2 regions of the Exiguobacterium sp. SH5S4 genome follow, and region 2 is predicted to be linked to the other one. Evidence: riboswitches for the same ligand, from Rfam matches in the RefSeq annotation. Region 2 holds a riboswitch; the other holds the start of a gene.
What was found. A riboswitch is a leader RNA that binds a small molecule or an ion and turns the genes downstream of it on or off. The one in region 2 is predicted to bind S-adenosylmethionine.

Region 1 (7,919 bases), on a different contig from region 2:
AGAAAAAGCTCTGGATATGTTCTTCGTACCGGTTATTCTTCTAACGCTTTCCGTTCTGCCTCAGAGCGAGGATACGTGTTCGCTTGCCAATCGGCCCGGTAAATCGAATCAAGTTGCGTCAATCCGACCTCGTCATCATCCTTATCGGCATCCACACTCGGCGTCTCGTCCCACTTTGGTTCAAGATACGTATGGTCTTCTTTCCGGGCCCGGTCGTCCAATATCTTTTGAATCCCGACCCGAGCCACCGCCGCTAGTGCCAATCCGATTCCCGCTCGCACGAGCAATCGCTTCACCATAGCCTTCCCTCCTTAACGACCAAACCGATAAAGTGGCATCCCTTTCACGTCCGTATCGATCTTGAAGACCGAACCCGCATCCGGATGAGCGGCGAGCGCCTCGTCGTCCATGCCTTCCCGTGCCGTCGTGATTGCCAATTGTTTTAAGTCATCCCCGATAAAACTACACGACGTGACGTTCGGCGCCGGGACGATGACTTCAAGCACTTTTTCACCCGTCTCCGGATTCCACCGCGTGACGCGCCCGCCTGCAAAGTGGGCAATCCATAAAAAGCCGTCTTCATCCGACGTCATGCCGTCCGGGAACCCGTCCTCATTCTTGAAATCAATGACGACCTCACCTTCCCCGAGCGTGCCCGTTTTCAAATCGAACGGGAACTTGCGAACCGTCTCGGTCGGCGTATCGATATGGTAAAACGACGTATGGTCAGGTGACCACGTCAACCCGTTCGATAACGTCAATCCGCTCAACATGACCTCGGTCGTGCCGTCGCGGTTCAAGCGGAACAACGTCGCCTGCTCAGACTCGTCTTTTAAGTGGAGCGTCCCGGCGAAGACACGACCGTACGGGTCGGCTTTCCCATCGTTGAAGCGAAGGACACCTTCCGGGTCATCAAGTTCGACGAGTTTATCGAGTTGTTTCGACGTTTCATCCCACTCATAGATACCATCCTTCAATCCGACGATCACGCCGTCGGTCACTTTAGGGACGACAAACCCGACCTGCTGTCCCATATCAAACGAAGATAATTCATCTTCTTTCTCATCGTACCACCAGAGCGCGTGCCCTTCGATATCGACCCAGTAGAACCGCTTCAGTTCAGCGTCCCAGCAAGGCCCTTCCCCGAGCGTGTTTCTGACTCGAATCCATAACGTAGCGTTTACTGTCTCCATTGAATTGCCTCCACTCTCTGCTTTGATATCAAAAGACTATTCCCTGAGGGGGTAAGGACTATTCATCATTCACAAAAATGTTTAAAGATATTTCTCGTTTGACGCATTATACGCCCGGGCACGATAAAAGCGCTCCGAATCGGTTTCGATTCGGAGCGCTCGTTTATTTGGCGCCTTCGACGTTCATTTGTTTACTGCGTAATTGACCGCATGCCGCATCGATATCGGTCCCGTGCTCGAGACGCACGCCCGTATTGATGCCCCGTTTTTTCAAGACGTCGTAAAACGCCATGATGTCCTCGGTCGTACTCCGTTCGTACTGGATGTGCTCGTTGACCGGGTTGTATGGGATCAAGTTGACGTAAGACTTGTCTTTGATGTCATTGATCAACGCCGCGAGTTCTTCGGCATGTTCTGGCAAGTCGTTCACTTTCGAGAGCAAGATGTACTCGAACGTGATCCGTTTATTCGTCTTCTCGACGTAGTAACGGATCGCCGGCATCAGTTTATCGAGCGGGAACGCCCGGTTGATCTTCATGATTCTCGTCCGCAGCGCATCGTTTGGCGCGTGCAGCGAGAGGGCCAAGTTGATGCGCAGGTCAAGGTCCGCGAACTTGTAGATCTTGTCGGCGAGCCCACTCGTCGAGACGTTGATTTTACGAGGAGCGATCGCGAGACCGCGCTCGTCTTTGACGACACGGAGGAAGTCGACCAAGTTATCAAAGTTATCGAACGGCTCCCCGATTCCCATGACGACGATGTGGCTGACGCGGTCATCTTCACCGACCTCGTCTAAATAGTGTTGGACGGTCATGATCTGTTCGACGACCTCGCCGGCCGTCAAGTCGCGTGTTTTCTTCAAGAGGCCGCTCGCACAGAAACTACAGCCGATGTTGCACCCGACTTGTGTCGTCACACAGACGGAACGTCCATACTTATGGCGCATGAGCACCGTTTCGATATAATGCCCGTCGTGCAGTTTAAGTAAGAATTTGACCGTGCCGTCACCCGCTTCTTGTTTGACGAACAGTTCTTGTGTCGTCAGCGCATAGTTCGCCTCAAGCTGTTCGCGCACTTCGGGACGAACCGCGATCTCGTCGAGCCGTCTGACACGGTCGATGTAAAGCGAGTCCCATATTTGTCTGGCGTGGTAGGCACTGTATCCCCAAGATACGCAAGCGTCCGACAGCTGATCAAATGTCAGCCCATATATAGATGATTTCATTGTAATCTGTCCTTTCTTCAATCCGCATACGTACCATTGTAGCGGACGTGAGCGACAGGTGCAACGTTCTTACATAGGCGGGATCGGACGCGTCACGTGGCGTTCGAACGCGTAGGCGATGCGGATGAGGTCTCGTTCCGCATAGCTCGTACCCGTGAATGACAGCCCGAAAGGTGCCCCGCTCTGTTTGAGCTTGTATGGGATCGTGACCGTCGGGTGCCCTGCCTTCGCCGCCATATCGTAATTCAAGTCGTGTGGCAACGCCAGGGCGTGAAGCGTTTGTTCCATCAATAAACGATCGAGGCCGTCCGTTTTCGCGTGCCGGACGTCGGCTAAGCGTCGCTCTAGGTAGCTCGACTCGGTCAAACGCCCTAATAACTGATTCGCTTTCTCGAACGTAACTTGTCCATGCGGGATCGTTTCCGGGTGACGCTTGTTCCAGTCCATCAAGTCCTTGAGCGTTTCATATGGGAGCGCTGTCGTCGCCAAATACGCCTCAATCCCGAGCTTGAACTCATGGTAGAGGACGTCGCCTTGGTCAAGTCCGTCGTTTGACGGCAGGTCGACTTCGACGAGCTCGACCCCGCTCGCTTTGAGTAACGCCAGCGCTTCTTGATAGAGCGTCTGTTCTTCATCCGACAGTTCCGCCTTCACGAAACCGACGCGCATGCCGACGGCTTGACGCTCGTCGAGACACGTCCGGTACGGTGGACCGGCCGGCAGATGTGTCGTCGCCGGGTCCGAGTCGTCTTCCCCGCACATCGCTTCTAGTGCGAGCACCGCGTCGCGGAGCGTCCGCGCCATCGGACCAGCCGTATCTTGCGACCGCGAAATCGGGATAATCCCACTCCGGCTGATGAGCCCGACCGTCGGTTTGATGCCGACGATGCCGTTATGGACGCTCGGATGGATGATCGACCCGCTCGTCTCGCTGCCGACGGCGAGCATCGTCAAGTTCGCCGCAACGGCAGCCGCCGAGCCAGAGCTCGAACCGCCGACGTCGAGATTGTCACCATACGGATTGAGCGTCTGGCCACCGACCCCGCTCCATCCGTTCGGCATGTCCTCCGTCAAAAAATTGGCCCATTCCGATAAGTTGGTTTTGCCGAGAATGACCGCCCCATGCTCACGGAGGCGGCGGACGAGTTCAGCGTCACGACCCGCAAAGTGATGCTCGAGCGCCACGGCGCCGGCAGTCGTCCTCATGAGTCCCGCCGTCTCGATGTTGTCCTTGAGTAAAACGGGAATACCGAGGAGTGGCAGCCGGTCTCCGCGTCGGTAGGCACGGTCGGCCGCCTCCGCCTCGAACAACGCGTCCGGGTTCACTTGGATGACCGCTTTCAGTTTATCGTTCAAGCTAGCGATCCGTGTCAAATAGTAGGCCGTCACGTCCCGGGCCGTGAACGTCCCTTCTTTATAGCCGCACTGTGCGGTCTCGATGTCTAGTTCAAATAAGTCTTGCATCCAATTCCCTCCTTATAGGCAATGTTATTCGGTATTCGCTGAATGCATCGAATCCCCTTCTTTTTATCGCCATTGGATGTGCAACTTGATACACTAGAAGAAACGTTATTGGAGGTAGCCATGTCCCGCTCTTACATCCTTGTTTTACTGTCCGTGTTCGCCCTGTTCTTTCTACAATTGTTCGGGGATGATTTGCCGTGGGCATTCCCTGCGTCCATCGCCCTCATTATCTTGATTGTTGGTGCCACGCTATTTCAACTTCGGCGCACACCAAATCGTTGACGTTTAAACGAGACAGATGATATGATGCTGTCACCAACTACATATCGATATCTTGAGTGAACGAGAGACCTGGCTCTATGACTTCACAGCAACCTGCTTCGGCAAGGTGCTACTTCCAGCAAGGCATCGCCTTGGACGATATGACAAAACGCTCATGTCGATGACATGGGCGCTTTTTTTGGAATGAACATGAGGGGGATTTTATTTTGGAAAAAGCTACATTCGCAGGCGGTTGTTTTTGGTGCATGGTGACACCGTTTGAAGAACAGCCAGGCATCGAAGGCATCGTATCCGGCTATACGGGCGGACACGTCGACAATCCGACGTATAAAGACGTCAAGACAGGCACGAGCGGTCATTACGAGGTCGTCGAGATCACGTTCGATCCGTCTCAGTTCGCGTATGAGCGCTTGCTCGAACTGTATTGGATTCAGACTGACCCGACCGACGACGGCGGCCAGTTCCAAGACCGCGGGCAACAATATGCGCCCGCCATCTTCTATCATACGGAAGAACAACGCGTGAAAGCAGAACAGAGCCGCGACGCGCTCGCTGCGAGCGGAAAGTTCAAACAACCGATCGTGACGAAAATCTTACCGGCTGACGTCTTTTACCCGGCCGAAGACTATCATCAAGATTATCATAAAAAAAATCCGGCCCACTATAAAGCGGACCGGAAACAATCTGGCCGTGACGAGTTCATCGACCAGACGTGGACAAGCTGACAACGACGGGCCTCATACCCGTCGTTTTTTTAGCTCTTCGCGAGCCCTAACATAAAACCGGCGACCACGATCAGACCGATCCCCATAAACACGAAGACGCGTTCTTTCGACGTCTTTTCTTCTTTTAGCAAGTAAATGCCACCGAGTGTCGCGACGACGACGTTCAGTTGAGACAGTGCGAACGACGTGGCGATGCCGACTTCTCCGCTCGAGACGAACAACCCGAAGTTCCCGATCCCCCAGGCAAGCCCGGCGAAGATGTTCTTGAACGTCTTCGGATCAAACTTTTTCACATCTTTTTCACGAAGACTGAACAAGAGCGCGGCGATGAACATCCCGAGTGACTGCGGTAGGATGGCGGTGATGCCATCGACCTCAAAGTAGTTGGTGAGGACGGCGTACGTCACGTAACCGATGCTCGAAACGAGCAGCACGAGTAGCCCTTTTTTCAAAGCACTACTGCTGTCAGATTCTTTATGTTGTTGATATGACGTCATGACGGCCCCGATGATGATCAAGACGAGGGCCGAGAAGCCGAGCCATAGTTCAGTCGGCGTCTTCCAGTCCCCAAGGACGATGACCCCGAACAGTGATGTCCCGACAAGCTGCATCCCTGTACTGATTGGCATCGCTTTCGAGACGCTCAAAATTTGGAATGACTGGAATTGAAGGTATTGTCCGAGCGCCCAGAACACACCCGATATGAAACCAGTCACGATCGCGAGCGTCGTGAACTCTGGTTTGAAGACGAGCGCGATGACAGTCGCCATTACCATCGCGCCGATCGTCGTGCCGACCAATTGTTGAATCGGCTTGCCGCCGACAATAGATACGATAAGCGGGATACTCCCCCACATGAGTGCGGGCAGTAGCGCCAGCAAAATCATCTCCATATGTTGCACCTGCTTTCTTAATATAACATTCTGTCTGTTCTTCCCGGCTCTAGCGCCCAATAAACTTCAAAAATGATTTTCAAAGTTCTTTCGTTTTTCTTGTTGCCAAATCATTTATTAGAATGATATAATAATTTCCAACGGGGCATTAGCTCAGCTGGGAGAGCGCCACGCTGGCAGCGTGGAGGTCAGCGGTTCGAGCCCGCTATGCTCCATTCCTTAAGTCGGTCCACTGATGTGGACCGACTTTTTTCGTGTCCCCGCCTCGGTTTAAGTCGACACGAACCGGGTAATGATTGTAAGACATCATTTATCTTAAGGGGGACTTCCAATGAACCGAGCCGCTGTCGAAGAGACGATTTTGGCCGTGATCGATTGTATCCGAGCGAGCAATCATTGCTTCTCGAAATGTTTACAAGAAGAAGATCTGCTGATGGTCTCGGAATGCATCCGGTTGACGAAAGAATGCGCCGAAGTCGCCACGCTCACCTTGAACGCGCTCGAAACCGACTCGGCGTTCACAAGACCGATCGCGGCGCTCTGTGCGCAAGTGTGTGATACGTGTGCCGTCGAATGCGGGCGTCACTTGTACGACCATTGCCAACGTTGCTCTGAAGCTTGCTTGCGCTGCGCCGAGGCGTGCCGGCATCTCTCGGCCGCATGATCGCTTTCCCGTCTAACCTTGTGTTAGACTTTTTTTGTACAGATTTTTTGAGAAGAGAGGAACTTTTATGCCACATTCTATTCTAGCCATCGATGTCGAGACGGCCAATCGCGACAGTCGGAGCATCTGCTCTGTCGGTTGGAGTCTACTGACAGACGGTGAAGTCGTCGAGACGAACCAATGGCTCGTCAATCCTGAGGAAGACTTTGACCAAGGCAATATTCGCGTCCACGGGATTCGCCCGAGCGACGTCTGGGACGCCCCAGCATTACCCGAAGTGCTTGAACAGCTCTACCCGATTCTGAACGCCGTCGACGTCGTCATGGCCCATAACGCCGCGTTCGACATAGGCGCGCTCCGAAAAGCGATCGCCAAGTACGACTTGTTCTCTTTCCCGACGATTGAATACGGCTGTACCGTCAAGTTGTCCCGCAAGCTCTATCCGGGGCTACCGAACCATAAGTTGAACACGATGGCCGAGCATTTGAACGTTCCGTTCATCCACCACGATGCCGCCGAGGACGCCCGCGTCTGCGCCCTGCTCATGCGCGATATGATGGTCAAGACCGGGATCGCCGACGTGCGCGAGTTGCACCGCTACACGTCGGTCAAACTCGGAACGCTCGCTTATTGACGAAAGGCCCGACAGCTGTCGGGCCTTTCAGCGTTTGAAGATCCATCTCTTTTGGACGTAGTAACTCAATACGAACAATCCGCTGTCGACGGCGACCTTGAGGATGACCTCGCCGTCCCGAAACACAAGGAACAACACGTAGACGAGACTCGCCGACAGCGCCATCTGCACAGCGACCAACCCAAAGTATTTCAACATCGAGCGCTTCGCTTTCGATTTGAAGACGACTTTCCGGTTGACGTAATAATTGAATAACGAAGACACGATGCGCGCCAAAACCGTCGCCACGATGACATGGACTGATTCGAACCATGGATTCAATAAGAAGATCAACAACGCGTAAACGCCGATGTCCATTAAGAATGAAGCGACTGATGATAAAGAATAGGCCAAAAACATTCGATAAATGAGAATCGAATCGATGACTGGACGAAAATGCGAGGACGCGTTCTCGTCAACGTATACCGTTTCGATCGGTGTTTGATGAATCGGTACTTGCAGTCGTTTCGTGAACGTCAACATGTTCATCTCGAACTCATAGCGGTTGCCCGGAATATCAATCAGTTGCTTGGCGTAGCGGAGCGGAATCGCCCGAAGTCCGGTCTGTGTGTCGTTCAGCCGGAGACCGCTGCCGAGCAACATAACAAATCTCGTCATTTGATTGCCGAACCGGCTCCGGAACGGAATCGCAGGCGACGAGAAATCACGACAGCCCATGATCAGATGATGCGGCCACTTCACCCCTTCATCGTACAGGTTACAGACGTCCGCCGGCAGATGTTGTCCGTCCGCATCGACGGTGATCACGCCGGTCGTCTCAGGATATGCGTCGACGATGT
Region 2 (7,919 bases):
GACATCAACTTTCTGCGAACGTTTGTGGTAACTCAACTCGAACTGTTGACCACGATTTCCTTTCAGCAGCGTCAAATACATGTACTCGCCTGCTTCCCCACTTTTGGTCGAAGGTGTCCCCGTCTCGAGCGCCTCGGTCAATCGTTCATAGCCTTGCCCCTCGATGCTGACTGCGTCCGGATAGTAAAACGGGACACTGGGATGGTACGGGTATTTATGGACATAACCGATCGAGACGGCATCGGTATCGGTCGGCTCCGTGATGAATGGATTCGGTTTGAATCGAATCGAGATCGTCTTCGTCATCTTTTGACCGTTTGACTCGTAGGTTAATTCGTATAACGGAAACGGTTCGAGCGGTTCGAGCGTACCGCCTTCAAGAAGCGTCCGGACATTTAAGTTGTCGACTCCGACCAGTAATTCGCCATCGTTCAACGAATGCTGGCCATAGTGAATCCCGTCACTCGACATTAACATGTATGGCGTCTTCGTCTTCGTGCCATATCCTAACGCAACATGAGTGTCCTCCCTGACCACGTAAGGAGCAAAATCTAAATACGGTGTGAAGACCCCGTCGTCCCCGATTCCAAACTCGATGGACCCGTTGAAACCGGGCGAGATCGTATAAAGACTGTTCATGAACGGTCGAATGGTGAGGTCTTGCCTGTAAGAATGAATCGCTTCTTCCCGTGATAACCTTTCCCGAATTTCTTCTGTCCCGCTTACTACGCTAGGTAGCAACGAGATCTCGCGTGCGGTCTCGTCTTTCAAAAACTCCGGTCTTTCCTCCAGCTTGACCGCCCGATATCCCTCGACATGGTCCGACTTACACAGCGCGTAAACGGCATCACCTTCGACGAACGATGCCTCATTGAAGGCGTATGTTTCAGTATCGGGCTCAGTGAACGGCATTCGGCTTGCAAACGTCACGCCAAGCAAGGATAGATGGTCCTCCTCGATATCGTTGAGTAACTCGCCTTGTTCACAATAGGTCAACATGTCCTTGGCCTTGATTGCCTGCACTTCAAGGTCATGTGTGATGTGCTCTGCCGTCCAATGGGCCTCGACAACATCATATCGGACTACTTCTTGGTCCCGGGCGCACCCTGCGGCCAAAACGAATAGCGATAGACCGATTCCTAATCCGAACTTTTTCATCAGTTCACCTCAATTCTTCGGTGTCTTCTTCAAGTCGGGGAAGTAGGACAAGAACGTCTCCGCCCCTTCGCTCGTCAGTTTGTACGTTTCGCCGGTCAGTTTATCCGTCAAGAAGATGTCTATCTTTTTTGAGCGCTGTTTATACGTCACTTCAAACTCTTGGCCTTTCAGCCCATCGAGAATCGTCAACTGATGATACTCGCCCGCATCCCCACTGCGATTGACCGATTCTGCCGCGTCTATGGTGTCGATCAAGTCGGTCATGTCGGTCCCGGCCGCCTTGAGGACATCCGGATAAGCAAGAGGCTGTTCATGGCTGAACGGTTTCTTATGTAAATAGACGAACGGTTCATCAGATTGCCACATAGACTGCATGTCGGTATGCTCCTGCTGAAGATCACGTTCTTCTTCCGTGATGAACGTCTCTTCCCGATACGTGATCGTCACCGTGTCGGTGATCGGCGCTCCGTCTTTCATGTACGTGAACGTAAAGATCGGGTAGCTCTTGCCGGACTCAAGTACTTGTTCGGTGAGCGGAATCCGTTCAATTTTTAATGATTCATATCTCGGGGCCGCCTCGGTCGCGTCAAACGTGACTTCAATCGGTTGAGACGAGAAAGAACCGTTCTGATGCCCCATCAACACGTACGGAAGCTTCTCTTCTGGACTGAAGGCCATCATCATTTGGACGTCACCCATCGACGACGTCGCCGGTTCGAACGTATTGATCGGGAACAGCGTCGGCCAACCTTCGACAGCGATCTCCATCTCCCCATACAGCGCCTGTGAGAAGCTGAATAACGAATCTGGAAACAATTCAAGTTCATGGTCATATCCGCTCTTTACCTCTGATTGAAGGAACATCGCTCCGTCCGAGGCTTTCGTCTGTAACACGGCAGGAGCACGGCCGATCGAAGTTCCTGTCGACGCGCTTATCTCTTCTGGGAAAGACGGAATCACTTCCGCTTGGAGACGATGAGAGACCATATCGCGGCAAATTGCATAAGATTTATCCCCTTTGACGTATGTCACACTTTTGAACATGTAATCTTCCCCTGAGTTCGTCAAAGGGGGCCGGCTCGCCACGACCGTGTCGAAGACCGTTAACTCCCCGTCTAGCGACGTCGTCAAGTCACCCGTGCACGCCGCTAACGTCTCATCGATATCGGTGACCGGCTCTGCCTCAAGCGAATATTTATTCACGGTCCAATGGTGATCGATATAATCCAATTTCAACGCGCTCGTCTCGTCTTTTCCGCATCCGGAAAGTAAAACCGCGCTCAACAGCATCCATTTGACAGATTGTTTCAACGTTTCCGCCCCTCGTCTTCTTGATGACCCAATTTTACCATTATCTTACTTATTAAAGAACATAAAAAAACCCGTCCACTTACTTGGACGGGTTCGACGCTTCGATTAGATGCTGTTATCGATGGCGCGTGTCAGTCTCGTCTCGACATCCAGTGCGATGGACTGGAGCGACTCGTCCTCGATCAATTCGATCAGTTTCGTCGGTTTCGGCATCCCGACGTGGGTCGCCCCGTCTTTTGTGAAGACGGCGAGCTTGCAGGGCAGGAAGTAGCCACCCTCCCGGTGCGCCGTGATGACTTTCTTGGCCTCTTTCGGGTTGCACACTTCGAGGATATGATAGTCCCCGTCGATGGCTTCCCCTTTCTCTTTGAGCGTATCACTCAAGTCGAAATCCCACAGCACGCCGAACGCTTCGTCCTTGAGCGTCGCTTTCAACTTCTCGACCACTGCTTCGACCGACTGATCCGTCTTCACCGTATAATCAAACATATAAGCCCCTCCTTGTTTGTTGTCTCTCTCGTCATGTACCCGAACTAGTCTGAAACAAATCGTATCGTCGTTTTGAAAAAGTATATGTGATTTGAAACATATTCCGCGTTCGACTCGTAGTAATGAGAGAAAATAAAAGAGTCCATACTTACGCAAAGGAGAAGTGGTTGTCGTGACGGTCACCGTATTCACGCATACAAGCTGCAGTTCTTCCCGCAAGACGCTCGATTGGTTACGCGAACAGAATATCCCGTTCATCGAGAAGAAATTGACCGACCAAGGAATGTCGTTCACCGAGTTCAAGGAGATGCTCCGGCTCACCGAAAACGGGACGACCGATCTCTTGTCTGTCCAAAAAAGTGTCTACAAACAAGCGGCCGACCAGCTCGACGAGATGTCGCTCCGCGAACTGTACAGTTTTGTCGCGACGCATCCACAGATCTTGAAGAGTCCGATCGTCGTCGATGACAACCGGATCCAGATCGGGTTCAGCGAGAAAGAAATCCGGACGTTCATCCCGCGGCATAACCGGATCGCCGACTTGAAACGACTATTAGACAAACAGTAAGAGCGCCGCAAATTTTGCGACGCTCTTTTGTCAGGCTTTCTTTAGTCGGGCCGCCAAACGGTTGCCGAATGATTGGATCGACTGCACGAGCAGGATCAAGACGAAGATCGTCACGTACATGACTTCCGGCTCGAACCGGAGATGCCCGTACTGATAGGCGATATCGCCGAGTCCACCCGCACCGACGAGACCCGCCATCGCCGTCGCACCGATCAGACCGATCGTCGCGATCGTCAGAACGAGCACGATTGACGACCGCGCCTCACGGATCAATACGTACCAGATGATCTTACGCGTCGAGATGCCCATCGCCTCGTACGCCTCGACGACGCCGCGATCGACTTCGAGCAGTGCCGACTCCATCAAACGGGCGATGTATGGCGCCGTGAAGACGATGAGCGGCAACAGCACGCCTTGGACGCCGATCGTCGTCCCCATGATGAAACGGGTGAACGGCAAGATGAAGAATAGCAGAATGATGAACGGGATCGAGCGGACGACGTTGATCACGCTCGACAATGCCCCGTAAAAGTAACGGTTCGCGAGCCGGCCATTCGGCCGCGTCAAGACGAGGAGCGTCCCGAGCGGCAAGCCGATCAGTGTCGAGATGACGAGCGCGACGCTGGTCATCGTCAGCGTCTGGATCGTGCCCGTCCAAATCAAGTCACCCCAATTTTCCCAAAACTGCAGCATGGTTCGTCACCTCCTTCACTTTGACGCCGCTCGCTTCAAGGTAGCGGACGGCTTGGTCGGTCTGTGCCTGGTCCCCGTCGAGATGGACGAGCAAGTTGCCGACGAGACCGCCTTTCAGCTTTTTGATCCCGCCCCCGATGATGTTCGGCAGCAGGCCGAACCGTTTCGTCAGCTCGGCGAGGACGGCCTGTTCGGTCTGGTGACCGATGAACGACAAGTTGACGAGCGTCCCGTGCGAGCTCAACACGTCGACGACTTCTTTCGGCACGTCGAGGTTCGCTTTCAAGAAGCGGCGCGTCGTCGGATGTTGCGGGTCTGAGAAGACGTCGAGGACGTCGCCTTCCTCGACGATCTTGCCGGCGTCGATGACGGCGACCCGGTCACAGATCCGCTCGATGACTTCCATCTCATGGGTGATCAAGAAGATCGTCAGACCGAGCTCGCGGTTGATCTCGAGCAACAGATCGAGGATTGACTCGGTCGTCTCCGGGTCGAGCGCGCTCGTCGCCTCGTCGCTGAGCAGGATGTCCGGCTCGTGCGCCAACGCCCGGGCGATGGCGACGCGCTGTTTCTGGCCGCCCGAGAGTTGCTCCGGGTAATGTTTACGGTGATCGGTCAGTCCGACGATGTCGAGATACTTGTCGACCCGCTCGCTGATCGAGCGTTTATCGAGTCCTTCTAGGCGGAGCGGGATGGCGACGTTGTCTTCGACGGTCGCCGTCTTCAACAGGTTATAGTGCTGGAAGATCATCCCGATGCGGTGACGGAGCTTCGATAACCCTTTTTTGTCGAGCGTCGTGATGTCTTGCCCTTCGATCTCGACTTGACCTGACGTCGGCCGTTCGAGCAGATTGATCATGCGGATGAGCGTGCTCTTGCCGGCGCCGCTCCGACCGATGATGCCGAAGATCTCGCCCTTTTCAATCGTCAGCGAGACGTCGTCGAGCGCAGTGACGGTCCCTTTGTTTACCGTGAACGTTTTTGAGATCTGTTTGAGTGCGATCATAGTGCCTCCTTAAAACGCTGGGACGATCGAGCCGTTGAACGTCTCTTCGATGAACGTCCGGACCTCGTCCGAGTGGTAGTAAGATTTGAGTGTCTCGACGACTTCATCGTCCTTGTTGTCGGTACGGACGACGACGTAGTTCGGGTACGGGTTGTCGACCGTGTCTTCATGGAACAAGGCGTCCTCATTGATCGATAGGCCGGCACCCATCGCGAAGTTCGTGTTGATGGCCGCGAGCGCGACTTCCGGGAGCTGGGTCGGGAGCTGTGACGCCTCGAGCTCGATGAATTCGAGGTTGAGCGGGTTCTCGGCGATGTCACGTTTCGTCGCCTTGTCCGTCAATCCTTCTTTCAAGGTGATGAGTCCGGCCGTCTCATACAGGCGCAGCGCTCGAAGTTCGTTCGCCGGGTCGTTCGGGACGGCGACTTTATCGCCTTCCTTCAACTCCTTGATGTCCGTCAGCTTATCCGAATAGAGCCCCATCGGGAAAGCGACCGTCTTGAACACGTCGTCGATCTTATAGCCTTTGTCCGACTTCTGCAGCTCGAGGAACGACAGCGTCTGGTAACTGTTCACGTCAAGGCTGCCTTCGTCGAGCGCCGTGTTCGGCGTGTTGTAGTCGTTGAACACTTTGATGTCGAGCTCGAGGCCATCCTCGGCTGCGAGTTCTTTTACTTTCTCGGCGATCTGCTGGTGCGGTCCGCCTGTCACGCCGATCGTGAGGGATTCTGTGCTGAGCGCTTCGCTCGCGTCCGATTGGCCGCACGCCGACAAGGCGATGGCCGCGAGTAGAGATGTTCCTGCGAGTACTGTTTTCTGTTTGATGTTCATGAATGATTCCTCCTCCAAAATAAAAGCCCGCTACTCATAAAGAGTGGCGGGCACGACAAGTCAAAGACAGTCGGACACGCTCATCTCCCAGACGTTTCGTCTGTTGGAATTAGCACCATGATCGTTACGATCTGGTTGCCGGGTTTCATAGGGCCAGTCCCTCCACCACTCTTGATAAGCTATCGGTCTTATTTAATTGTTATCATCTTACTTTTAATCCTTTTATTAGTAAACAGAAAATACTGAATTTTCAAAAATTATTTTCAAATAGTCAATATCGAGCGGGACGGGTGATCGTTGCAATTCAGTCTCGGCCCGGACCGCGTCGACCAGTTGCGGGATGTCGGCCGGAACGAGTCCGAGCGTCTCAAGTGACGTCGGCGCGCCGATCCTGGCGAGCCACGCCTCTAAATACGGGGCGTCAGACGAGCCACGCAACCGTTCTTGGACAAGGAGGCCGAAGCCGACCTTGTCGCCATGTAAGAACGGATGGGTCGACTCGAAGCGGCTGAGCGCGTTGTGGACGGCGTGGGCGACGGCGACGCGTGTCCCGGCGTCACCGAAACCACCGACGGCACCGCCGACGGCGAGGATGTGATCGACCGCGAACCGGGTCTCTGGCCCATACGCGGTGAAACTGGACTCACTCAAGTCGAGTTCGACGAGCCGGCCGCATTGTTCGGCCAAGGCGAGACCGGTATTGACGCCGGCATCAGGCGAACTGTCGCCGCTCAAATAGCGGGCCTCGTAAAACTTGGCGACCGTGTCGATGACGCCGGCTCGGAAGTAGTCGTACGGCGAGTCCGTCACGACCCTCGCGTCGACGATGACCCGCTCGATGACGACGCGGAACACGTCGTAGCGGTCATAGGCACCCTGCTCGTCATAGATGACGCTGAGCGGTGTGAAGGCGGCACAGTTCGAGGCGAGCGTCGGGATGACGATCAGCGGGACACCTTGCCGGTAAGCGACGAGTTTCGCCGTGTCGACGAGCTTGCCCCCACCGACGGCAAGGAGGACATCCACATCCTTCAAACGGAGCCGTTCGACCTCCGCGTCCGTGCATTCGCCACGGAACAGCGATGTCGGATAGGCAGTGATCGCTGGCAGGACGCGCTTGACGACGTCAAAACCGTTCTGCCCGCGCAGCACGTGAGCACGACGGCCAGCGATCAATTCATCGAGCCGCTCGAGCGCATCATCCGCATGGTCGTACTCGAGCACGGCTTGGCGGATCATGCCCGGACCTCTTCATACGTCGCGAACAGTTTCTCGATCCGCTCGACGGCCTCGTCGATCTTCGGCTCGGCGGAGACGAGCCCGAACCGGACGTACCGCTCGCCTTCTGAGCCGAAGAAATAGCCAGGCGTCACGGCGACCCCTGCCTCGTGGAGCAGCTTATGCGAGAACGATTTGGCGTCCCCGTCCGGCACTTTCGCCCAGACGAAGAACGAGCCGCTCGGGGCCGTGATGTCCCATCCGGCCTGACGTAACCCGTCGACGAGCCGGTCGCGGCGGGCCTCATACAACCGTGACAAGTCGTCCCGGAGCGAACGCGGTGACTCGAGCGCGGCGATGGCCGCCTCTTGGATGGCCGAGAACACGCTCACATGGACGTGGTCCTGATACGTGTTGATCGCCTCGATGATGTCGCGGTTGCCGACGGCGAAAGCGACCCGCCAGCCGGACATGTTGAACGCCTTCGACATCGTATACACCTCGATGCCGATGTCTTTCGCTCCCGGCGTCTGCAGGAAGCTCGGCGGGACGTGACCGTCGAAACCGATGCTGCCGTAGGCGAAGTCGTGGACGACCATGAGGTCATGCTTATTCGCGAAACGGACCGTGTCGTCAAAGAACGCG

Region 1: linked by a shared signal. The riboswitch ahead of msrA (peptide-methionine (S)-S-oxide reductase MsrA) and the one ahead of EVJ32_RS14290 (MetQ/NlpA family ABC transporter substrate-binding protein) in region 2 are both predicted to bind S-adenosylmethionine.

What each region holds. Positions count from the first base shown of each region.
Region 1 is NZ_SJUQ01000026.1:31,284-39,202, reverse strand. Features, by position in the region: gene EVJ32_RS13230 (hypothetical protein) at 33-299, opposite strand; gene EVJ32_RS13225 (SMP-30/gluconolactonase/LRE family protein) at 312-1,193, opposite strand; gene rlmN (dual-specificity RNA methyltransferase RlmN) at 1,357-2,418, opposite strand; gene EVJ32_RS13215 (amidase family protein) at 2,488-3,882, opposite strand; gene EVJ32_RS16310 (hypothetical protein) at 4,003-4,164, shown strand; SAM riboswitch class I at 4,209-4,308, shown strand; gene msrA (peptide-methionine (S)-S-oxide reductase MsrA) at 4,371-4,889, shown strand; gene EVJ32_RS13205 (GRP family sugar transporter) at 4,919-5,782, opposite strand; tRNA gene EVJ32_RS13200 (tRNA-Ala) at 5,925-5,997, shown strand; gene EVJ32_RS13195 (four-helix bundle copper-binding protein) at 6,114-6,446, shown strand; gene EVJ32_RS13190 (3'-5' exonuclease) at 6,514-7,080, shown strand; gene EVJ32_RS13185 (bifunctional glycosyltransferase family 2/GtrA family protein) at 7,108-7,919, opposite strand, start outside.
Region 2 is NZ_SJUQ01000033.1:5,379-13,297, reverse strand. Features, by position in the region: gene EVJ32_RS14320 (hypothetical protein) at 1-1,158, opposite strand, end outside; gene EVJ32_RS14315 (hypothetical protein) at 1,168-2,469, opposite strand; gene EVJ32_RS14310 (DUF302 domain-containing protein) at 2,575-2,958, opposite strand; gene EVJ32_RS14305 (Spx/MgsR family RNA polymerase-binding regulatory protein) at 3,131-3,526, shown strand; gene EVJ32_RS14300 (methionine ABC transporter permease) at 3,557-4,219, opposite strand; gene EVJ32_RS14295 (methionine ABC transporter ATP-binding protein) at 4,191-5,225, opposite strand; gene EVJ32_RS14290 (MetQ/NlpA family ABC transporter substrate-binding protein) at 5,235-6,056, opposite strand; SAM riboswitch class I at 6,134-6,237, opposite strand; gene EVJ32_RS14285 (iron-containing alcohol dehydrogenase) at 6,282-7,295, opposite strand; gene EVJ32_RS14280 (aminotransferase class I/II-fold pyridoxal phosphate-dependent enzyme) at 7,292-7,919, opposite strand, start outside.